DNA from 2 places in the Methylobacterium sp. E-012 genome. Region 1 is predicted to be linked to the other one. Evidence: predicted binding sites of a transcription regulator. Region 1 holds the regulator's gene; the other holds the start of a gene.

Region 1 (11,229 bases):
CCCTTCAGGCGCCCGAGCAAATCGATACCGCCATCCTCACGGTCGTGCCCCTGGCCGAGTCGACGCCGGAGGCGTGGATCGGCGCTCACCTCAAGCGCGACCACGTGCTCGGTTATGATCCGTGGCTGCATACGCCGGACGGGCTCGCGCGCCTGGACCGGGCCGCCACCAAAGCGGGGGGCGCGATGCGCGCCGTGCCGAATCTGGTCGACGCGGTCTGGGCCGGCCGGCCGAAGCCGCCCGCCGGGCCGGTCGTCCGCCACCCGGATGCCCTGGCGGGCGAGACGGTCGAGGAGAAGCTGGTTCGGGTGCGCGCGATCCTGGCCGAGGCCGGCTGCGACGCCCTGGTGATCTCGGACCCTCACAACCTCGCCTGGGCGTTCAACCTGCGGGGTGCCGATATCGGCCATACGCCCCTGGCGCTCGGCTACGCGATTCTGCCCCGCGAGGGGCTGGCACGCCTCTTCCTGGTCTCGGCGGAGGTCGACCCGGCCCTGCGCGCGGCCCTCGCCCCCGTCGCCGAGATCCTGCCCCGGGCCGCGCTGGAGGACGGGCTCGGATCCTTGAGCGGGGTACGGGTCCGGCTCGATGCGGCGACGGGCGCCGTCGCCCTGAAGGAAAAGATCGAGGCGGCCGGCGGCACCGTCGATGTCGGCAAGGATCCGATCACCGGGATGAAGGCGGTGAAGAACGCCGCCGAGATCGCCGGCGCGCGCGATGCCCATGGCCGCGACGGGGCGAGCGTCGTGCGCTTCCTCGCCTGGCTCGACGATGCGGCCGCGGCGGGCGGTCTCACCGAGATCGCCGTGGTCGAGGCGCTGGAGGATTTCCGCGCCGCCGGTGGCGACCTGCGCGACGTGTCGTTTCCGACGATCTCGGGATCCGGACCGAATGGGGCGATCGTCCACTACCGGGTCACCCGCGCTAGCGACCGGGCGGTCCGGCCCGGCGAGCTGTTCCTGATCGATTCCGGGGCGCAATACCTGGACGGCACCACCGATATCACCCGCACCGTCGCGGTGGGGGAGCCGAGCGCCGCGATGCGCGATCGCTTCACCCGGGTGCTGAAGGGCCACGTCGCTATCGCCCGGGCGGTCTTCCCGAGGGGCACGACCGGCGCCCAGATCGACGCCTTCGCCCGGGCGCCCCTCTGGCAGGCGGGGCTCGATTTCGACCACGGCACGGGCCATGGAGTCGGGGCGTTCCTCTCGGTCCACGAGGGGCCGCAGCGCATCGCCAAGACCGGCACGGTGGCGCTGGAGCCTGGGATGATCCTGTCGAACGAGCCTGGCTACTACGCCGCCGGCGCCTACGGCATCCGGATCGAGAACCTCGTCCTGGTCGAGCCGCGCGCGGTTGCGGGCGGCGAGCGCCCGATGCTCGGCTTCGAGACGCTGACGCTCGCGCCTTACGACCGGCGGTTGATCGATCCGGACCTGCTCGATCCGGGCGAGCGGATCTGGATCGACGCCTATCACGCGCGGGTCCGCGAGGTCCTGATACCGGTCCTTGATGCCGGCGCGCGCACATGGCTGGAGCGGGCGACGGCGCCGCTGCCGGGCTGACGCCGTTACGGCCTTGGGGCGCAAGATGGCCGCTCTTGTGCTGCCGCGCGGCGCAGAACGGATCGACAGATGTCTCGAAGCCGGTGCGCGCTCCGGCCGTGGTCCCGGAGCGTATCGGCACATGCCTCAACGTGCCCTGTATCTCGCCGAGCCGGCTGGAGGATTTGGGCGCCCTTTCGTTCGATCGCCCGTGCGGTCGTGGAATTGCAGAAGCGGCGGCAGGCCGCCGATGACGATCCCGCACAGTCGTTCGTTCCGACAGATGCGCGCGCCGCCCTCGGACTCCGCCCGCTCGGCAGTCGACCACTTTTGCCGGTTGCGGGACGATCAACGGACGGCGTTCCTCGACCTGGTGCTCTTTGAGCCCCGCGGTTGAAGGCCGTCGATGTCGCGGCCCATGGGTCGATCATCCGGGTGCGGGACACGCATCGATTCGGCGCGCTATAAGGCGTCCGTCACGGAAAAGTCCGCCCCAGGCTCGAAGAGACCGCGCGTGAAACCGCGCCCGCCCGGCGCGCGAAGGGACAGCATGATCCGCCGCTTCGCCTTCCAACTCCTGCTGTTCGCCGCCTGCTGCACGCCCGCTTTGGCGCAGGGCCTGCGCACGCCGCCGGATCTCGTGCGGTCGAGCCTCGTGGCCGAGCCCGGCGCGGTGACGGGGGCGCAGCCCTTCACCCTGGCCGTGCGCATGCAGGTGAAGCCCGGCTGGCACGTCTACTGGCGCAATCCGGGGGATTCCGGGCTGCCGCCCGAGGTCACCTGGACCCTGCCGGCCGGCTTCAACGCCGGGGCGATCCGGTGGCCGGCGCCGGAGCGCATCCCGATCGCGACGCTGATGAATTACGGCTACGAGGGCGAGGTCACGCTCCTCGTCCCCGTGACGCCGCCGCCGAGCCTCGATCCCGCGACCCCGGTGGAGATCCGGGCCAAGCTGACCTACCTCGTCTGCGAAACCGAATGCGTGCCGGGCTCGGCGGACCTCGCCCTGACCCTGCCGGTGGGGGCACCGCGGCCCGATCCCGACATCGCGGCCCTGTTCGCCCGCGCCCGGGCCGCCCTCCCCGCACCGGCGCTTTGGCCACTGCGCCTGTCGAGCCAGGGCGACACTCTGCGGCTCGACTTCGCGGCGGCTGGCCTCCGGCCCGACGCGGTCCGGAACGCCGCCTATTTCCCCTATGCCGAAACCGCGATCGACAATGCCGCCGCACAGGTGATGTCGGCCGACGGGACCGGCCTGCACCTCACCCTCGCCCGGAGCAGCCCGACCGATCCGGCGCCCGAGGCCCTTCCCGGCGTGCTGACCCTGGACGAAGTGACGGAGGACGGCAGCCGCCACCTCGCCTTCGCGTATGGCGACGAGCCCATGCTCCCGGCCGTTGGGCCGCCGGTCGACGCGGCGACCCCGCGGCCGGCGTCCGTCCCCGACGGGGATGCGCTGACCCTCGCGACCGCCGCCGCCTTCGCCTTCCTCGGCGGCTTGATCCTTAACCTGATGCCCTGCGTATTCCCGGTGCTGTCGATCAAGGTGCTGGGTCTCGTCCGGCATGCCGGCGAGAGCCCGGCCCGCCTCCGGTTGCACGGCTTCGCCTACACGGCCGGCGTGCTGGCGAGCTTCCTGGGGCTCGCCGCCCTGCTGATCGCCCTGAAGGGCGGCGGGGCTGCGATCGGCTGGGGCTTCCAACTGCAATCGCCCGCCGTGGTGGCGGGGCTCGCCTATCTGCTATTCGCGATGGGCCTGAACCTGTCCGGGGCGGTTCAGATCGGGGGCCGGCTCGCCGGTCTCGGCGACGGGCTGGCCCGGCGCGCCGGCCTGAGCGGCTCGTTCTTCACCGGCGTGCTCGCCACGCTGGTGGCGACGCCCTGTACGGCGCCGTTCATGGGCTCGGCGGTGGGCTTCGCCCTGACCCAGAGCGCCGGCGTGGCGCTCGCCGTCTTCGCGAGCCTCGGACTCGGCCTGGCCCTGCCGTTCCTGGCGCTGACCCTCTGGCCGCCGGCCCTGCGGGCGCTGCCGCGGCCGGGCGCCTGGATGGAGACCCTCAAGCAGGGGCTCGCCTTCCCGGTCTATGCCACCGTGGCCTGGCTGATCTGGGTCCTGGCGCAGCAGGTCGAGCCGAGGGGGCTTCTGGCGGCGTTGATCGGCCTGGTGCTGGTGGGCTTCGCCGCCTGGGCCTGGGAGCGCGGGCGCGGCGCTGCGCCCGGGGCCGCCCGGATCGCGCAGGTCGGCGCGGCCCTGGCGCTCTTCGCGGTCGCGGCCCTCGTGCTCACGCTCCCGCAGGACCGTGCGGGTCCGGGCGCGCAGGCCTTCACCAGTGGCGCCGAGCCGTTCACCCAGGCGCGCCTCGACACGCTGGTCAACGCGGGCAGACCTGTCTTCGTCAACATGACGGCGGCTTGGTGCATCACCTGCGCGGTCAACGAGACCACCTCCCTCTCTACGAAGGCGGTGCGGACCGCGATGGCCGAGCGGGGCGTGACCTACCTTAAGGGCGACTGGACCAACCAGAATCCCGAGATCACCCGCCTCCTGGAAAAGCACGGGCGGAGCGGCGTGCCGCTATACCTGCTCTATGCCGGCGCGGGGGAGCCTCTGGTGCTGCCCCAGATCCTCACCGAGGGGACGGTGCTTCAGGCTCTGGCCTCGGTTCCGACCGCCGACAAGAGCGCCGCGCTGACCCGCTGAGCAGCGCGGCCGGTGTCGATGCAGGGTTTCCAAACGGGCTGGATCCCGGACATTTTGAACCTGAAAGTCCGCGCCGCTCAAGCCTCGAGCGAGAAGGTCTCGTCGAAGGCGTATCCGGAGCCGCGGACGGTGCGGATCGGATCGGGCTGGCGCGGACCGTTCAGCGCCTTGCGCAGGCGCCCGACATGCACGTCCACGGTGCGCTCGTCGATATAGACGTCGTGGCCCCAGACCCCGTCGAGGAGCTGTTCCCGGGAGAAGACCCGCCCCGGGGCGAGCATCAGGAATTCGAGCAGCCGGAACTCGGTGGGGCCGAGATGCAGCTCCTCGCCGGCGCGGCGCACCCGGTGGCCGGTGCGGTCGAGTTCGAGATCCCCGGCGGCCAGCCGATCCGAGACATGGGCGGGCTTGGCCCGGCGCAGGAGGGCACGGATCCGGGCGAGCAACTCCGGGACCGAGAACGGCTTGACGATATAGTCGTCCGCGCCCGTGCCAAGGCCGCGGACCCGGTCCCCCTCCTCGCCCCGGGCGGTGAGCATGATCACCGGCAGACGCTCGGTCTCGCGCCGGGCGCGGATGCGGCGGCAGAGCTCGATCCCGGAGAGGCCCGGCAGCATCCAGTCGAGCAGGACCAGATCGGGCATGCGCTCGGCCAGGAGCAGTTCCGCATCGTCACCGCGGGCCGCCGTATCGACCAGAAAGCCCTCGGCCTCCAGGTTGTAGCGCAGCAGCGTGGTCAGTGCCTCCTCGTCCTCGACAATCAGGACTTGCATGCTCACGTTCGATGACCTGTTCTAAGGGCGAACCCACCGCGCGTTCCGGAGGCCCGGCCCGTCTCAACTGGAACCAGCCGTCGCCGCGGCGACCGCCCCGAAGATGGTGAGGCGCCGTGGGTTCGCTCCGGGACCTATTCGTGCTCGACCGTCGCGTAGTTCGACGCATCGTTCTTGGGCCGGTCGCCCGCCAGAGTCTCGCCGGTGGCGAGATAGTGGATGGTCTCGGCGATATTGGTGGTGTGGTCGCCGATGCGTTCGACGTTCTTGGCACAGAACAGCAGGTGGGTGCAGAACGAGATGTTGCGCGGATCCTCCATCATATAGGTCAGGAGCTCGCGAAACAGCGAATTGTACAGCGCATCGATCTCGCCGTCGCGCTCCCACACGTCATGGGCGGCCTCGATGTCGCGACTCGCGTAGGCATCCAGCACGTCCTTGAGCTGGCCCTCTGCGAGGTCGCTCATGTGGCGGACGCCCAGCACGATCTTCTGTGCCGGGGCCTGATCGGAGATCGCAACCACACGCTTCGCCACGTTCTTGGCGAGGTCGCCGATCCGCTCGAGATCGCCCGAGACGCGGATCGCCGAGATGGTCTCGCGCAGGTCGATCGCGAGCGGCTGGCGCCGGGCGATCAGCAGGACGGACCGCTCCTCGATGTCCCGCTGGAGGGCGTCGAGGCGCTTGTCGGCGAGGATCACCGCCTGGGCGAGCCCGTCGTCCCGCCGGACGAGGGCGTCGGTCGCCTCGGCGGTCATCTTCTCGGCCACGCCGCCCATCTCCGAGATCGAGCGGCGCAGGTTCTCCAGGTCGGTATCGTAGGACGAGACGATATGGCCGGGCATGGGGGAGATCCTTCGATGGGGGCCGCGACGTGCGATGCCTCGGGGACGTGCGATGCCTCGGGTCTGATGCAGATCTTACCCGGCCGCGGCGGCTATGCTCGCGCGCAGCGCCGCGGGGGTGCGGTTTCGGAGCCTGATCAGCCGAAACGGCCGGTGATGTAATCCTGCGTCCGCCGCTCGGTCGGGTTCATGAACAGCCTGTCGGTCGGCCCGACCTCGACGAGCTCGCCGAGATACATGAACGCGGTGAACTGCGAGATGCGCGCCGCCTGCTGCATGTTGTGGGTGACGATCGCGATGGTGAATTCGTCGCGCAGCTGCTCGATCAGTTCCTCGATGCGCCCCGTCGAGATCGGGTCCAGCGCCGAGGTCGGCTCGTCGAACAGGATGACGTCCGGGCGCTGGGCCACGGTGCGGGCGATGCATAGGCGCTGCTGCTGGCCGCCCGACAGGCCCATGCCGGACTGCTTGAGCTTGTCCTTGACCTCGTCCCAGAGCGCCGCCTTGCGCAGCGAGGTCTCGACCCGGTCGTCGAGATCCGATTTCCCCAGCTTCTCGTAGAGGCGGATGCCGAAGGCGACGTTGTCGTAGATCGACATCGGGAACGGCGTCGGCTTCTGGAAGACCATGCCGACCCGGGCGCGCAGATCATTGAGATCGATCTTGGGATCCAGGATGTTCATGCCGTCCAGAAGGATCTGTCCCTCGGCGCGCTGCTCCGGATAGAGGCTGTAGATCCGGTTGAAGGTCCGCAGCAGGGTCGACTTCCCGCAGCCCGAGGGGCCGATCAGGGCCGTCACCTGCCGGTCGTGGAAGTTCAGGTCGATGTTCTTCAGGCCGTGAAAATGGCCGTAGTAGAAGTTCAGCCCCTTCACGGCGATGCGCACGGGGGCGTTGGTGTCGGCCCCGGTCTTGGCGGAGGCCTGGAACTGGCGGTCGGTGGTGACGGACGCTGCGGCGGTGCTCATCGGGTTGATCCTTCGGGCTTGCGCTTCAGCGGGCACGCTGCGGCTTGATCACCACGCGGGCGATGACCGAGAGGGCGAGGATGGTCATGGTGATCAGGAGTGCCCCGGCCCAGGCGAGCTGCTGCCAGTTGGGATACGGCGAGAGCGCGAATTGGTAGATCATCACGGGCAGGTTCGGGATGCCGCCCATCAGGTCGGCATTGAACCAGCTGTTGTTGTTGAGGGCCGTGAACAGGAGCGGGGCGGTCTCGCCCGCGATGCGGGCCAGAGCCAGGATGATGCCGGTGACGATGCCGGCCGAGGCCGCCCGCCAGGTCACCTTCATGATCACCGTGGAGGGTGGCGCCCCCAGGGCCACGCCCGCTTCCCGCAGGGTGCCGGGGACCAGGCTGAGCATGTCCTCGGTGGTGCGCACGATCACGGGCGTGGCGATGATGGCGAGGGCGACGCCGCCGGCCCAGCCCGAATAGCTGCCCATCGGCCGCACCATCAGCGTGTAGATGAACAGGCCGATCAGGATCGAGGGGGCCGAGAGCAGGATGTCGTTGAGGAAGCGGATCACGAAGGACAGTTTCGAGGTCCGGCCGTATTCTGCCAGGAAGGTTCCGGCCATCACGCCGACCGGGGTCGCGATGACGATGCCGATGGTGGTGAGCACGAGGCTGCCGAGGACCGCGTTGGCGATGCCGCCGCCCTCGCTGCCGGGTCCCGGCGTCGGCTGGGTCAGCAGGGTCGACGTGAACCCGCGCACACCCTGGACGATCAGCATCAGCAGGATCGAACCCAGCACGATGACGCCGAGGAGCGTGGCGAGGGCGCAGAAGCCGCGGAGCACCGCGTCGGCCCGGCGCCGGCCGGGACGGACGCGGCTCTGCGCGAGCGGAGGCGCCGCAAGGGTGTTGGTCGCGTCCATGGGGCTCCTCAACCGACCCGCACGCGCCGCGTCAGGATGCGCGCGGCGACCAGAACGATGAAGGTGATGACGAAGAGAATGCAGCCGAGGGCCATCAGGGCGTTGAGCTGCATGCCGTCCGCCTCGTTGAACTCATTGGCGATCCGGGACGCGATGGTCGAGCCGGGATCGAAGATCGAGGCCGAGAGCCTGTTGGCGTTGCCGACCACGAAGGTGACCGCCATCGTCTCGCCGAGCGCACGGCCGAGGCCGAGCATGATCGCGCCGATGATCGACACCGAGGCGTGCCGGATCAGCACGAAGCGCACCACCTCCCAGGTGGTGCAACCGACCCCGTAGGCGCTCTCCCGCATGATCGTGGGGATCTGGTCGATCATGTCGCGGGCGATGGAGGCCACGAACGGCACGATCATGATCGCCAGGATGATGCCCGCCGTGAGCACGCCGACGCCTGACGGGATCCGAGCGTACAGCACGGTCCCGATGATCGGCAGGCCCTCGACGATGTTGGAAACCGGGATCTCGACGAACTGCGCGAAGAGCGGGGCGAAGATGAACAGGCCCCACATGCCGTAGATGATGCTCGGCACCGCGGCGAGGAGCTCGATCGTCATGGCGACGGGCTTGCGTGCCCAGTTCGGGCAGAGCTGCGTCAGGTAGATCGCGATGCCGAGGGAGATCGGGACGCCGATGGCGAGGGCCAGGAGCGCCGAGATCAGCGTCCCGGTGACGGCCACCAGCGCGCCGTACTGTTCGGTGCCGACGTTCCAGGCGCTCGAGGTCAGGAAACCGAGGCCGAACTGGTGGAAGGCGGGAAGGCCGCCGTAGATGATGGCGCTGAGGATGCCGGCGAGGACGATCAGCACCAGGAGCGCCGCCCCGTAGGCACTGGCCCGGAACAGGGTGTCGAGATTCTTGCTCGGCCCCTTCCGCGCGGCGGTCGCTCGGGTGCGGGCGAGGACAATCGTTTCAGTCAAGGCGGGCATCCGCGATTCTCTGCGAAGGGTGGCGTGGTAACGCGGTGCGATCCCAGAAGCGAGGGAGGAGGCCGAAACCTCCTCCCCGCCACGCTCACATGTTAAAGACGGGCTTCCCGTCCTTGTCCTTCACGTTTTTCCACTCGTCGTGGATCAGTGCCACGACGTTGTCGGGCAGAGGAACATAGTCGAGATCGGAGGCGAGCTTGTCGCCGTTCTTGTAGGCCCAGTCGAAGAACTTGAGCACCGCGGCGGCCTTGGTCGGATCAGCCGGATCCTTGTGGATCAGGATGAAGGTCGCGGCGGTGATCGGCCACGCGTCGTCGCCCGCCTGGTTGGTGAGCGAGATGCCGAAGCCCGGGGCCGACTTCCAGTCGGCGCTGGCGGCGGCGGCCTGGAACGCCTTGTCGTCCGGCTGCGGGAACTTGCCGGACTTGTTCTGCAGAAGGGCGTAGGCGAGCTTGTTCTGCTTGGCGTAGGCGGATTCGACGTAGCCGATCGAATTCGGCACCTGCTTCACGGTGGCGGTCACGCCCTCGTTGCCCTTGCCGCCCTGACCCACCGGCCAGGAGATCGTCGTGGCCGCACCGTAATCCTTCTTCCAGGATTCCGAGGCCTGGGCCAGATAGGTGGTGAAGATGTTGGTCGTGCCCGAGGCATCGGAGCGGTAGACCGGGGTGATGTTGGTCTCGGGCAGCTTCAGCCCGTCATTGAGCTTGGCGATCCGCGGATCGGTCCATTTGGAGATCTTGCCGGCGTAGATGTCGGCCAGGATCTCGCCGGTGAGCTTGAGCTTGCCGGGCTCGACGCCCGCGATGTTCACGACCGGAACGACGCCGCCCATCACCGTCGGGAACTGGACGAGACCGTCCTTGGCGAGCTGCTCGCCCTTCAGGGGTGCGTCGGTGGCGCCGAAATCGACCGTCTTGGCCTGGATCTGTTTGATCCCGCCGCCGGACCCGATCGACTGATAGTTCAGGCCCGATCCGGAATCCTTGCGGTAGGCCTCGGCCCACTTCGAATAGACCGGAAATGGAAATGTGGCGCCGGCACCGGTGATGTCGGCGGCGAGCGCAGCGGACGCCAGCTGAACCGTCGCGAGGCCGACGGCGAGCGCGTAAGCGAAGGGTCTCAATGGTATCTCCGTTGCCGTCGGGCGAGAGCCTGCGCTGCCCCGCCGGCATGCTCATGCCCGCGGCAGAGCCTTGCGGCCGTCTACGATGAGACTTAGCGCCGGCCGCCCGATGGGGCGCGGTTACGACAGGGAGATGACACCGGCATGACATCGCGCCGCAGTTCCGGCGGCACGGTTCATGGGTCTCGCGCGTTCCTCACCGGGAATGGCATCGGAAGGACGTTGCATTGGTGGCGGGCGAACGGGCCGATCCAGCGAGTGAGGCCGATCCGGGCTGGCTTGCCCTGCATGCCGAGCGCGAAGCCGTGGAGCGCGCCCTCACCCTCGCGCAGGCGCGCCAGAAGTTCAGCACCGATCCGGAGGCCGCCGCCGCGGCACGGCGCGACGAGGCGGACCTGCTGGTCAATCTCGACCGCGTGCTGACCTTGATTCGGGCCGCCGAGTATCGCCGGACGCCCGGGGCGCGCCGCTGGTAGCGTCGGGGCTGCGGAGTTCCGCTTCAGCTCGCCCGGCGCAGCTCCCGCTCCTTCTGGCGCAGGCGCAGCAGCAGCTCCACGTGGGTGTCGGTGATCGGTTGCGTATCGACGCTGCCCTCGTAGACCGTGCGCAGGGACAGGCCGAGCTGGCGCGTATCGATCGCCTGTTTGAGCGGCTGTCCCGCGCACGGGAGCGCATCGGGCTCGACGACTGACAGCTTCATGTTTTCCTCCCGCCCATCGACCGCCCAAACCCGCTGCGGCGCCGGGATTTGTTAAGTGTCAGCCGGAATGGTTAACGAACCGTTACTCTCAACCAACGGTTAAGCTTACCTGTCACGGCAGGCCTTGGTGCGAACCGCGGGCCCTCGACCGATGTCCGACCGCTTGCCCGCGCTTCGACGGCCGCCTCGCCGGACAAAGCTTCAACCGTCGGCGCCTTGGAGCAACCGCGCCGCGGCCGCGCGGGCCTCGTCGGTTATTGTGGCGCCGGCCAGCATCCGGGCGATCTCCTCCCGGCGCTCGGCGACGGGCAAGCTCTCCACACGGGTGGCGACGCGGCCGGCGCCCTTCACCGGCGCCTTGGCGATCAGGAAATGCGTGTCGGCGCGCGCGGCCACCTGCGGGGCGTGGGTGACGGCCACGACCTGCACGGTGGTCGCCAGCCGGGCGAGGCGCAGGCCGATGGCGTCGGCCACCGCACCCCCGACGCCGGTATCGATCTCATCGAAGATCAGTGTCGGGGCCGAGCCCTTGTCGGCCAGCACCACCTTGAGTGCCAGCATGAACCGCGACAACTCGCCCCCCGAGGCGACCTTCATCATCGGGCCCGGCTTGGTCCCGGGATTCGTCTGCGCCCAGAACTCGACGCGGTCTGTGCCGGCCGGATCGCGTGAC
Region 2 (11,229 bases), 3.5 Mb from region 1:
CGCCGGGCACCGCGATCGGCACGCTCTCGGTCACCGGCGCGGTCGCCTTCGCGCCCGGCTCGACCTACCAGGTCGAGGCCAACGCCGCCGGCCAGGCCGACCGGATCGCGGCCGGCGGCGCCGCCGCCCTGTCGGGGGGCACCGTCCAGGTGCTGGCCGCCTCGGGCAGCTACAACCCGCGCACCACCTACGCGATCCTCACCGCCGGCGGCGGCGTCTCGGGCCAGTTCGCCGGCGTGACGTCGAACCTCGCCTTCCTCAGCCCGGGCCTGCGCCACCTGGCCAACGAGGTCGACCTGACGCTCACCCGCAACGACGTGGCGTTCTCCAGCTCCGCCACCGGCCGCAACGGCGCGGCCGCGGCCGACGCCATCCAGGCGGGCGGAGCCGGCCGGCTCTACGACGCCGCGTCCGGCTTCATCACGGGCGAGGCCGGCGCCGCCTTCCGGGCGCTCGCCGGCGACATCCACGCCAGCACCGTCTCGACCGCCTACGAGACCGCGTTCTTCGTGCGCGAGGCGGTGCTCGACCGCCTGCGCTGGGGCAATCCCGGCACCGGGCTCGATTACGGAAGCCTGCCGGCCGCCTACACGGCCGATCTGCCGGGCCGGGCGCCGGTGGTGGCGGGGGTGCCGGTGCGCACCCTCGACCCGCAGGTCTTCGGGCTCTGGGGCCAGGGCTTCGGGGCGTTCGGCACGGCCGGCGGGGGCGGCAACGCCTTCGACCTCGACCGGCAGATCGCGGGCTTCGCCGCCGGCGCGGATGTACGCCTGCCGGGCGGGCTGCGCTTCGGCGTGGTCGGCGGCTACACGGAGGCCAATCTCGACAGCGCCGGGCGGAGCGGCGGCCTGAGCCGGGCGGAGAGCGCGACGCTCAAGAGCGGGTTCGGCGGCGTCTACGGCGGCGCCGAGCTGGGGCCGGTCTCGCTGCGGCTGGGCGTGATCTACGCCGACACGGATACGCGCACCCGGCGGGCGGTGCTGTACGGGCTGTCGGACACGCTGACCGGGCATGGCGGCGGCCACACCCTGCAGGGCTTCGGCGAGCTCGGCTGGAAGTTCGCGCTGGGCGCGCCGGCGCCGGCGGTGCTGGTGTCGAAGGACGGCGCGGCGGCGGCGGTCCAGCCGGCGGCGGCCTATGTGGAGCCGTTCGTGGGCGGGGCCTATGTCGGGATCCGGCGGGACGCCTTCGCGGAGGCTGGGGGCGCGGCGGCGCTGACGAGTTTCGCGCGCGACTACGACCTCGGGGCGGCCACCGTCGGGGTGCGGGCGCAGACCAGCCTGGACCTGGGCCTGGGGCTGCCGGTGACGCTGCGGGGGCTCATCGGATACCGGAGGGCGTTCGGGGACGTGGTGCCGGCGGCGCTGCTGCGCTTCGGCACCGGCCCGGCCTTCCTGAGCGCGGGCGTTCCGATCGACCGGGACGCGCTGGTGGCGGAGGTCGGCCTGGACCTGGCGGTGGCGCCGAACGCGAGCCTCGGCGTCGCCTATACCGGCCAGACCGGCACCCGGGCCCAGGATCAGGCCGTCAAGGGCAACTTCACCCTCCGGTTCTGAGGAACACGCCGCGACCGCGGGCCGGCAATATCTGGCCCGCATCCCGTGCGTGTCACACGACTGACGCGGTCCGGCCGCTAGCGACCGGGCCGCTCAGGACGCCAACGGGGGATCCCGCATGATTGACGCCACGGTGCCGGCCCTCGCCCTCGGCGCGCTCCTGGCCCTCGTCCAGATCGGCAGCATCGCCATCGCGGGCCGGCGCATCGGCCGAAGCCACGGGCCGTCGCGGTTTCCGGCGGGGGCGCCCGTCTCCCTGGTCCGCCCGCTCCACGGGGTCGAGGCCTACAGCGAGGAGATGCTGACCCGGAGCTTCCGCCTCGACTATCCGGCCTACGAGCTGATCTTCTGCGTGGCCGATCCGGGCGATCCGATCGTGCCGCTGGTGGAGCGCCTGATCGCCGCCCATCCCCACGTGCCGGCCCGCCTGATCCGCGGCGACGAGCGCGTCAGCGAGAACCCGAAGCTGAACAACTGCCTGCGCGGCTGGCGCGCCGCCGCCCACGATTGGGTGGTGCTGGCCGATTCCAACGTGGCCATGCCGCCGGATTACCTCCAGTGCCTCCAGGCCGCGTGGCGGGAGGAGACCGGCCTCGTCTGCTCGACCCCGGCCGGCGCGCGCCCGGGCAGCTTCATGGCCGAGGTCGAGTGCGCCTTCCTCAACACCCTGCAGGCGCGCTGGCAATACGCCGCCGAGGCGTTCGGCCTGGGTTTCGCGCAGGGCAAGAGCATGCTGTGGCACAAGCCGTTCCTGGAAGCGCAGGGCGGCCTCCAGGCGCTCGCCGCCGAGATCGCCGAGGACGCGGCCGCCACCAAGCTGGTCCGGGCCGCCGGCAAGCGCGTCCATCTCGTGGCGAGCCCCTTCGAGCAGCCCCTGGGACCCCGCGGCTTCCGGGAGGTCTGGGCGCGGCAGCTGCGCTGGGCCCGGCTGCGGCGGGTGACCTTCCCGCTGTTCTTTATCCCGGAGATCGGCAGCGGCGTCCTGCTGCCGGCGCTGCTGCTGGCGCTGTGGTTCGGCAGCCTCGCCGGACTTTCCGGCGCTGCGGGTATCGCGGTCCTGTGCTACGGAGCCGAGCACTGGCTCGCGGTCCGCGCGGGCTGGCATCGCTCGCCCCGCATGCCGGCGGTCTTCCTGGTCCGCGATCTCCTGATCCCGGCGATCTGGCTGGGCGCCTGGGTGCAGAGCGCCATCGTGTGGCGCGGCAACGCCATGGATGTCCGTCCCCGCCGGCCCGCCGACGCCCGGAGCTACGCGCCGTCGGCCTGAGGAATGCCGCGAGATACCCGGAGGCTTTGGACGTGTCGCGCCGCTACGCCCTGTACTGGCTCCCCGCTCCGGGCTCGCGTCTGGAGGCGTTCGGCAACGCCGTGCTCGGCTACGACAACGTGTCCGGGCGGACGGTCCCGCATCCGGAGACACCGGGCGGCTTCGCTGCGGTCACGGCGGGGGCCCGGCTCTACGGTTTCCACGCGACCCTCAAGGCGCCGCTGCGCCTCGCGCCGGGGACCGCGGAGGCCGATCTCGTCGCCGCCGCCCGGGGCCTCGCCGCCGCGCACCCGCCGGTGCCGCTCGGGCCGCTGGTGGTCGCGGCGCTCGGACCGTTCCTCGCCCTGGTGCCGGAGGCCCCGCCGCCGGGTCTGGGCCTGCTCGCGGCCGAATGCGTCGCCGCCCTCGACCCGTTCCGGGCGCCGCTGACCGGGGCCGAGCGCGCGAAGCGCCGGCCGGAGCGGCTGGATCCCCGCGGCCGCGCGCTGCTCGACCGCTGGGGCTACCCCTACGTGTTCGAGGCCTTCCGCTTCCACATGACCCTGACCGACGCCCTGCCGGAGCCGGACCGCGACGGGTGGCACCGGCGCCTCGCCGCGGCCTATGCCGCCTCGGGCCCGGAGCCCGCCGTGATCGACGCGGTGTCCCTCCTGACCCAGGACGGGTCCGGGCCGTTCCGGCTCCTGGCGCGCCTGCCCTTCGGAGACGCCCATGGCTGACCAGCCCCTCGGGCTCGCGCCCGCCATCGATCCCAGCGCCCGGGTCCAGGTAAGCCGCCTCGGCCGCTACACCGAGATCGGGGCCCGCACCCGCATCACCGAATCGGTCCTGGACGATTATTCCTACATCGCCCAGGACGGCGAGGTGATCTACACGACGATCGGCAAGTTCTGCTCGATCGCCGCGAGCGTGCGGATCAATCCCGGCAACCATCCGATGGAGCGCGCATCGCAGGCGCATTTCACCTACCGGGCCCGCGCCTACTGGCCGGAGGAGGCGGACGAGGACGCCTTCTTCGACCGGCGCCGGTCGAGCCCGGTGACGATCGGCCACGACGTCTGGATCGGCCACGGGGTCGTCGTCCTGCCCGGCCGCCGCATCGGCACCGGCGCGGTGGTCGGGGCGGGGGCGATCGTCACCCGCGATGTCGCCCCCTACACGATCGTGGTCGGCAATCCCGCGCGGCCGGTGCGGCCCCGCTTCCCCGAGGCGATCGCCGCGCGCCTGGAGCGCCTCGCCTGGTGGGACTGGGATCACGCGCGCCTGCGCCGGGCGCTGCCGGATTTCCGCGGGCTCGCCATCGAAGCGTTTCTGGACCGTCACGAAGCTTCGGCGTGACATCGCCGCCGCGGACACCGTCTTCGTCCGCGTGGCGGCGACATCATCTCGGTAAGATACCCGCGCGGATCCCTATTCATTCGTCGGCTATAGATATTCCGAGGTCTTCGTCATCCAACCGTCGTAGAAGCGGCGTTTAGCTGCGGCCATTCCGCCGCGGATGGATGCATGCTCGTCATCGAAGATCTCACGCGCCAGTATGGCGACCGGCGCGCGGTCGACGGTGTCTCGTTGCGGATCGAGCCCGGCAGCTTCGTCGGCGTGATCGGCCGCTCGGGGGCCGGCAAGTCGACGCTGCTGCGCCTGATCAACCGGCTGGCGGATCCGAGTTCGGGCCGCATCCTCCACGACGGGCGGGACGTCACGATGCTGCGGGGCCGGGCCCTGCGGGACTGGCGCACCCGCTGCGCCATGATCTTCCAGCAATTCAACCTCGTCGGCCGCCTCGACGTGATGACCAACGTGCTCATGGGGCGCCTCAGTCACGTGCCGAGCCACCGGGCCCTGATGCGCCTGTGGTCCGACGCGGACCGGGCCATGGCGCTCGCCGCCCTGGAGAGCTTCGACATGGGCGAGTTCGCCGGCCAGCGGGCCGACGGCCTGTCGGGCGGGCAGCAGCAGCGCGTCGCCATCGCCCGCGCCCTCGTGCAAGAGCCCGAGATCCTGCTCGCCGACGAGCCGGTGGCCTCCCTCGACCCGCGCAACACACGCCTCGTGATGGATGCGCTCGCCGACGTGAACCGGCGCTACGGCATCACGGTGCTGTGCAACCTGCATTCCCTCGACCTCGCCCGCGCCTATTGCGACCGCCTCGTCGGCCTCGCGGCGGGCCGCGTGGTGTTCGAGGGCGGCCCCTTCGACCTCACCGAGGACGTGGCGCGCCGGCTCTACGGGCTGGAGGCCGGCGAGGTGCTCGACGATTCCGCGCAGCGCGAGGCGGAGCAGCGGGCGGCCATGCCGGGCCTGCCCGGCTCCATGCCCGCGCGTCCGGTCCGCGAAGCCGCGATCGGCGCCTGAGCCGACAACGATGTCCGTCACCCCGGCGGGCAGGGGGCCGGCCGAACCCTGCCCCAGGGCCCGCACAGGAGAACGCAATGATCACCCGACGCACCCTCGCGGCCGCGGCCGCCGCCCTCGCGCTCCTCGGCCTGCCGGCCGCCGCCCAGGACTGGAAGGCCCAGTATCCCGAACTGACGCTGGGCGTGATCCCCGCCGAGAACGCCTCCGGCACCGCCGATCGCTGGGCGCCGCTCACCGCCTACCTGACCAAGACCCTGGGCGTGCCGGTGAAGCTGCGGGTCGCCAGCGACTACGCGGCCGTGATCGAGGGCCAGCGCGCCGGCAACATCCAGATCGCCTGGTACGGCCCCGCCTCCTTCGCCCGGGCGGTGATGACCGGGGTGAAGATCGAGCCGATCGTGAACCAGAAGCACGAGACCGGCGCTTCGGGCTACTATTCGGTGGTCTACGTGCTGGCCACGAGCCCGTACAAGACGGTCGAGGACCTCAAGGGCAAGAACCTCGCTCTGGTCGACCCCAATTCCACCTCCGGCAATCAGGCGCCGCGCTTCTTCCTCAAGCGGGCCGGCTACGACGTGGAGAAGTTCTTCGCCAAGACCTTCTACGCCGGCAGCCACGAGAACGCCGTCTTGGCGCTCACCCAGGGCACCGCCGACGCCGCCGCCAATCTCTGGAACTCCGAGACCGACACGATGGTCACCCGCATGGCCGCCAAGGGCATGCTCAAGAAGCCGGACGGCACGCCGATGCAGCAGTCGGACTTCCGGGTGGTGTTCAAGTCCGACTTCCTGCCGGAGGGCCCCTTCGCCGTGCTGGCGAGCCTGCCCGACGACCTGAAGGCCAAGATCCGCCAGGCCTTCATCGCTCTGCCGACCGCCGACAAGGCGGCGTTCGACCGGCTGTCGGACGGTAAGGACCAGGGCCTCACCCCGGTGACGCTGAAGGATTATCAGCCGATCATCGACATGCTGAAGTTCAACGACGAGCAGCGCAAGAAGTCCTGATCCGGGCATGCCGACCTCGCACGGCCCGACACCCCTGCCGCCGGAGCGGGAAGCCGCCCTCTCCGGCCTCTACGCGGCGGCGACCCGGGCCGCGCGCCGCCGTACGCTGGCGGGCTTCGCGATCGTCGCGGTGCTGGCGCTGCTCGCCGGGTTCGCCGCCGAGGTGCGGCCGCTGGTCTTCATCGAGAACATCGGCAAGTTCACCGCGTATATCCGAGAGATCCTGCCGCCGATCGGCCTCGACCATCCGATCGAGGACGTCCGCGCCTGGTACTGGGGCCTGCCGAACTGGCTTGGCTTGCTGGGCGAGACCCTGCTGATGGCCTATCTGGGCACGCTGCTCGGCGGGCTCGCGGGCTTCGCCCTGAGCTTCCTGGCGGCCGCCAACCTCGCGCGGTCGCGCCTGCTGCGCATCGCCGCCAAGCGCTTCCTGGAGGTCTGCCGCACCGTTCCCGAGGTGGTGTTCGCGCTGCTCTTCGTGATCGCCTTCGGCCTCGGGCCGATGGTCGGCGTGCTGGCCATCGCCATCCACACCACGGGGGCGCTCGGCAAGCTGTTCTCCGAGGTGGTCGAGAACATCGACATGCGTCCCGTCGAGGGCCTGTCGGCCTCGGGCGCCACGTGGATCGAGACCGTGCGCTTCGCGGTGCTGCCCCAGGTGCTGTCGAATTTCGCCTCCTACGCGCTGCTGCGGTTCGAGATCAACGTGCGCGGGGCGGGGGTGATGGGCTTCGTCGGCGCCGGCGGCATCGGCCAGGAATTCCTGGTGGCGATCCGCAACTTCTACTACGCGGATGTCAGCGCCATCCTCGTGCTGATCATCCTCACCGTGTTCTGCATCGACCTCGCCACCGAGCGGGTCCGCCATCGGTTGATCGGCCCGGAGCACGCACGATGAGCGCGCGGTCCGAGACCCTGCGGGCGACCGCCCGGGCCGACCTCGCCCGGCTGCGGGCCCGCTACCCGGCGCAGTTCCGCATCGACTGGGCGGCGCGGGCACGCCTGGCCGGGGTGATCGGCCTCCTCCTCGGATTGGCGGCGTTCGGCTATTGGCGCCTCGATTTCTCGGTGGCGCGGATCCTCCACGGGCTTGGGCGGCTCGGCACCTTCGCGGTGCTGATGCTGCCGCCGTCCCCGGAGGGCCAGTTCTGGACCTTCCTGCACGCGCTGGGCGAGACCCTGGGCATCGCCTTCCTCGGCACGCTGACGGCGGCGATCCTGGCCTTCCCGGTGGCGTTCCTGGCCGCCCGGAACGTCGTCCCCAACCCGTTCGCGCGCTTCGCCGTCCGCCGCGGCCTCGACGTCATGCGCTCGGTGGACGTGCTGATCTGGGCGCTGATCTGGATCAACGTCGTCGGGCTCGGCCCCTTCGCGGGGGCGCTGGCCATCGCGTGCTCGGATTTCGGCGCGTTCGGCAAGCTGTTCTCCGAGGCGATCGAGACCTGCGACCGCCGGCCCGGCGAGGGCGTCGTCGCCTCGGGCGGCTCGGCCCTGCACCGGATCCGGTTCGGCCTGATCCCCGCCGTGCTGCCGGTGCTGGCGAGCCAGGTGCTGTACTTCTTCGAATCGAACACCCGCTCGGCCACGATCATCGGAATCGTCGGCGCCGGCGGTATCGGCCAATATCTCACCGAGCTGATCCGCGTGCTGGAACTGAGGCAGGTCGCTTTCCTGGTGTTGATGATCCTCGTCACCGTGGCGGCGATCGACGGGGTCTCGACCCGCCTGCGCCGGGCGCTGATCGGGCCGGCAGCGCGCTGACCGGCCTCACGTGCCGATCACCAGCTCCACCCGGTCGGCGGCGAACAGGGTGCGGTTCGCCTGGATCGGCACGCCCGCCTGATCGATGTTGACGCTCGAGACGACCATCACAACCCGCCCGGGGGCGATGTCGAGGCGCCCCGCCTCCTGGGCATCGGCCGGGCGGGCGCGGATGCGCGTCGAGAGCCGGGTGTAGTCGTGGACGCCGCAGGCCGCCAGCGCCCGGGTGATCGAGCCGCGCTCGGCATAGGCCTCGGCGAAGCCCGAAAAGCGCGGCAGCGGCAGCCAGGTCAGCGCCGTCGACAGCGGGGTGTCGTCCGCCCGGTGGACCGTCAGCAGTTCCAGCACCGGCGCGCCGGGGGGGAGCGCCAGCGCCGCCGCCTGCTCGGAGCCGGCCGGGCGGGTGCCCGAGGCGATCAAGTCGCCCCAGGCTTCGCGGCCGGCCCCGGCGACGATCTCGGAGAAGCGGGTGCGCGGCCCGATCGGGTAGGCCAGCGGGGCGTCCTCGACGAAGGTGCCCCGGCCCTGGCTGGCCCGCACCAGGCCGCCCTCGGCCAGGGCGGCGAGGGCCCGGCGCACCGTGTGGCGGTTCACCGAGAACCGCGCCGCCAGCGCCGCCTCGGTGGGGAGCTGCTGCCCGGGTGCGTGGGATCCCGCGGCGATCTCGGCCGTGAGGGCGTCGGCGATCTGCCGCCACGCCGCCAGTCCCTCGCCCCGGACGAGGCCGGGCGCCTGCTCCTGTGCGTCCATCCTGTCATCCAAACTTCATTTGTGCCCGGGGCGCCAGTTGTCTATATATCTATACAACGACGCGACGGAGGGATTCGCGATGACCCCGAACCCGACGGGACCGCAGAATGGTCCCGGGATCGAAGCCCGGCGGGCGATGATGGCGCTCTGCGCCGAAGCCGGCCGGAGTGAGCTCGAAGCCGCCGTCGCGCGCCTCGGCGCCCCGGCGGCCGAGGATCTGCGCCCCCCGGAAACCGGGCTGGTGATGGCCGAGGGCCGGATCGGCGGCGACGGGCGGCCGTTCCATTTCGGTGAGGTCAGCGTGACCCGGGCGGCGATCCGTCTCCCGGATGGCAGTACCGGCTTCGCCTACCATCTCGGTCGCGACCGCACGAAGGCGCGGCTGGCCGCGATCCTCGACGCCCTCTGGCAGGATTCGGCACGGCGCGCCGGGGTCGAGGCGGCCCTCGCCGGCGCGGCCGCCCGGACCGAGGCGGCGCGCCGGCAGGCGGCACGGCGCACCGCCGCCACCCGCGTCGAATTCCTGACCGTCGCCCGCGGGGAGGACTGAGCATGCTCGCACCCGGTTTCGCCGATCCGGTCCACGATGCGCAGGACACGTTCCGCGCGGTGATGGATGCCCTCGCCCGGCCGGGGCGGCCCCGGCCGCTCCGAGCCGGCCTCGAGCCCCCGGCGCCGCTGACCCCGGAACTCGCCGCCGTGGCGCTGGCGCTCACCGATGCCGACACGCCGGTCTGGCTCGATGCCGGCCTGGCGGCGGCCCCCGAGGTCGCCGCGTATCTGCGCTTCCACACCGGGGCGCCCCTCACCGACGATCCGGCCGGGGCCGCCTTCGCGCTGATCGGCGATCCGGCCCGCTGCCCGCCGCTCGGCACCTTCGCGTCCGGCACGCCGGCCTATCCCGACACCGCCACCACCCTGGTGCTCGCCCTCGACGCGATCACCGAGGGGGCGGGGCTGTGCCTCGCCGGCCCCGGCATCCGCGGCACCGCCCGCGTGGCGCTGGCGCCCCTGCCGGAGGGCTTCGTCGCCCAGTGCGCGGAGAACCGCGCCGACTTCCCCCTGGGCGTCGACCTGATCCTCACCGCCCCCGGCCGGGTCGTCGGCCTGCCGCGCTCCACCGCCGTCACGGAGAATTAGCCATGTACGTGGCCGTGAAGGGCGGCGAGGCCGCCATCGACAACGCCCACCGGCTCCTGGCCGAGGCCCGCCGCGGCGACCCCGCGGTGCCGGAGCTGTCCGTGGCGCAGATCCGCGCGCAGATGGCCCTGCTGGTCGACCGGGTGATGACCGAGGGCTCGCTCTACGACCCCGACCTCGCGGCTCTGGCCCTCAAGCAGGCCCGGGGCGACGTGGTCGAGGCGGTGTTCCTGGTCCGCGCCTACCGGACGACCCTGCCGCGCTTCGGCGCCTCGGTGCCGGTCGATACCGGCGTCATGGCGGTGGAACGCCGGGTCTCGGCCACCTTCAAGGATCTGCCCGGCGGGCAGGTGCTCGGGCCGACCTTCGACTACACCCACCGGCTGATCGACTTTGCGCTGGCCGCCGAGGGCGAGGTCCAGGCCGCCGCCGAGGCCGAGCCGCGCGACGATGCCGGGCACTGCCCGCGGGTCACCGATCTGCTGGCCCGGGACGGGCTGATCGAGGCCGCCCCCCCGGATGACGGCACGCCCCCGGGCGACCTCACCCGGGAGCCGGTGGATTACCCCGCCGACCGGGCCCTGCGGCTCCAGGCCCTGGCCCGGGGCGACGAGGGCTTCGTGCTCGGCCTCGCCTATTCGACCCAGCGCGGCTACGGCCGCACCCACCCGTTCGTGGGCGAGATCCGGGTCGGCGAAGTCGCGGTGGACTTCGTCCCCGAGGAGCTGGGCTTCCCGGTGCCGCTCGGCCGGGTCCGGCTCACCGAATGCCAGATGGTCAACCAGTTCAAGGGTTCGGGGGCGGCGCCGCCCCAGTTCACCCGCGGCTACGGGCTCGCCTTCGGCCAGAGCGAGCGCAAGGCCATGGCGATGGCCCTGGTCGACCGAGCCCTGCGGGCGGAGGAACTCGGCGAGCCGGTGGCGAGCCCGGCCCAGGACCAGGAATTCGTGCTCGCCCATTGCGACAGCCTCCAGGCGACCGGCTTCGTCGAGCACCTGAAGCTGCCGCACTACGTCGACTTCCAGGCCGAGCTGGAACTGGTTCGCCGGCTACGCGCCGAGTTCGAGCGGAAATCCGAACCCGTCGAGATGCAGGAGGCCGCGGAATGAGCGCGACAGACACGGTCCTCTCTCCCCCCTCTGCCGGGGAGGGTGGCCCCCGAAGGGGGTCGGGAGAGGGGAACCCGGTTTCCGGAAGGGGCGGAAGCCTTCATGAAGGCGGTGCCTTGTCCTGCACCGTTGCTCCCCTCTTGCGGGACTTCGTCCCGGCCCGACCCCTGCTGACGCAGGGGCCACCCTCCCCCGCAGAGGGGGGAGGGGGTGGCGTGGAGCCGTTCGCGCCGCAATCCGGCTACAACTTCGCCTATCTCGACGAGGGCACGAAGCGGATGATC

What was found. The regulator PhoB, encoded in region 1, activates phosphate uptake and scavenging genes when phosphate is short. The targets are predictions, from matches to a motif close to TGTCATNNANCTGTCAT.
Region 2: phnC (phosphonate ABC transporter ATP-binding protein) is a predicted target of PhoB. The motif match lies at 4,270-4,286, and genes of this name have one in related genera.

The regions. Positions count from the first base shown of each region.
Region 1 covers NZ_JBYQEY010000001.1:4,888,285-4,899,513, forward strand. Annotated here, with positions in the region: gene AC3IF1_RS23325 (aminopeptidase P family protein) at 1-1,565, shown strand, start outside; gene AC3IF1_RS23330 (protein-disulfide reductase DsbD family protein) at 2,095-4,245, shown strand; gene phoB (phosphate regulon transcriptional regulator PhoB) at 4,323-5,018, opposite strand; gene phoU (phosphate signaling complex protein PhoU) at 5,153-5,863, opposite strand; gene pstB (phosphate ABC transporter ATP-binding protein PstB) at 6,001-6,831, opposite strand; gene pstA (phosphate ABC transporter permease PstA) at 6,857-7,744, opposite strand; gene pstC (phosphate ABC transporter permease subunit PstC) at 7,753-8,730, opposite strand; gene pstS (phosphate ABC transporter substrate-binding protein PstS) at 8,816-9,856, opposite strand; gene AC3IF1_RS23365 (hypothetical protein) at 10,087-10,332, shown strand; gene AC3IF1_RS23370 (hypothetical protein) at 10,356-10,556, opposite strand; gene recN (DNA repair protein RecN) at 10,758-11,229, opposite strand, start outside.
Region 2 covers NZ_JBYQEY010000001.1:1,378,557-1,389,785, forward strand. Annotated here, with positions in the region: gene AC3IF1_RS06515 (autotransporter family protein) at 1-1,556, shown strand, start outside; gene AC3IF1_RS06520 (ceramide glucosyltransferase) at 1,675-2,823, shown strand; gene AC3IF1_RS06525 (DUF1045 domain-containing protein) at 2,856-3,542, shown strand; gene AC3IF1_RS06530 (LbetaH domain-containing protein) at 3,535-4,161, shown strand; gene phnC (phosphonate ABC transporter ATP-binding protein) at 4,330-5,178, shown strand; gene phnD (phosphonate ABC transporter substrate-binding protein) at 5,256-6,185, shown strand; gene phnE (phosphonate ABC transporter, permease protein PhnE) at 6,193-7,083, shown strand; gene phnE (phosphonate ABC transporter, permease protein PhnE) at 7,080-7,946, shown strand; gene phnF (phosphonate metabolism transcriptional regulator PhnF) at 7,953-8,696, opposite strand; gene phnG (phosphonate C-P lyase system protein PhnG) at 8,776-9,246, shown strand; gene phnH (phosphonate C-P lyase system protein PhnH) at 9,249-9,836, shown strand; gene AC3IF1_RS06570 (carbon-phosphorus lyase complex subunit) at 9,839-10,945, shown strand; gene AC3IF1_RS06575 (alpha-D-ribose 1-methylphosphonate 5-phosphate C-P-lyase PhnJ) at 11,224-11,229, shown strand, end outside.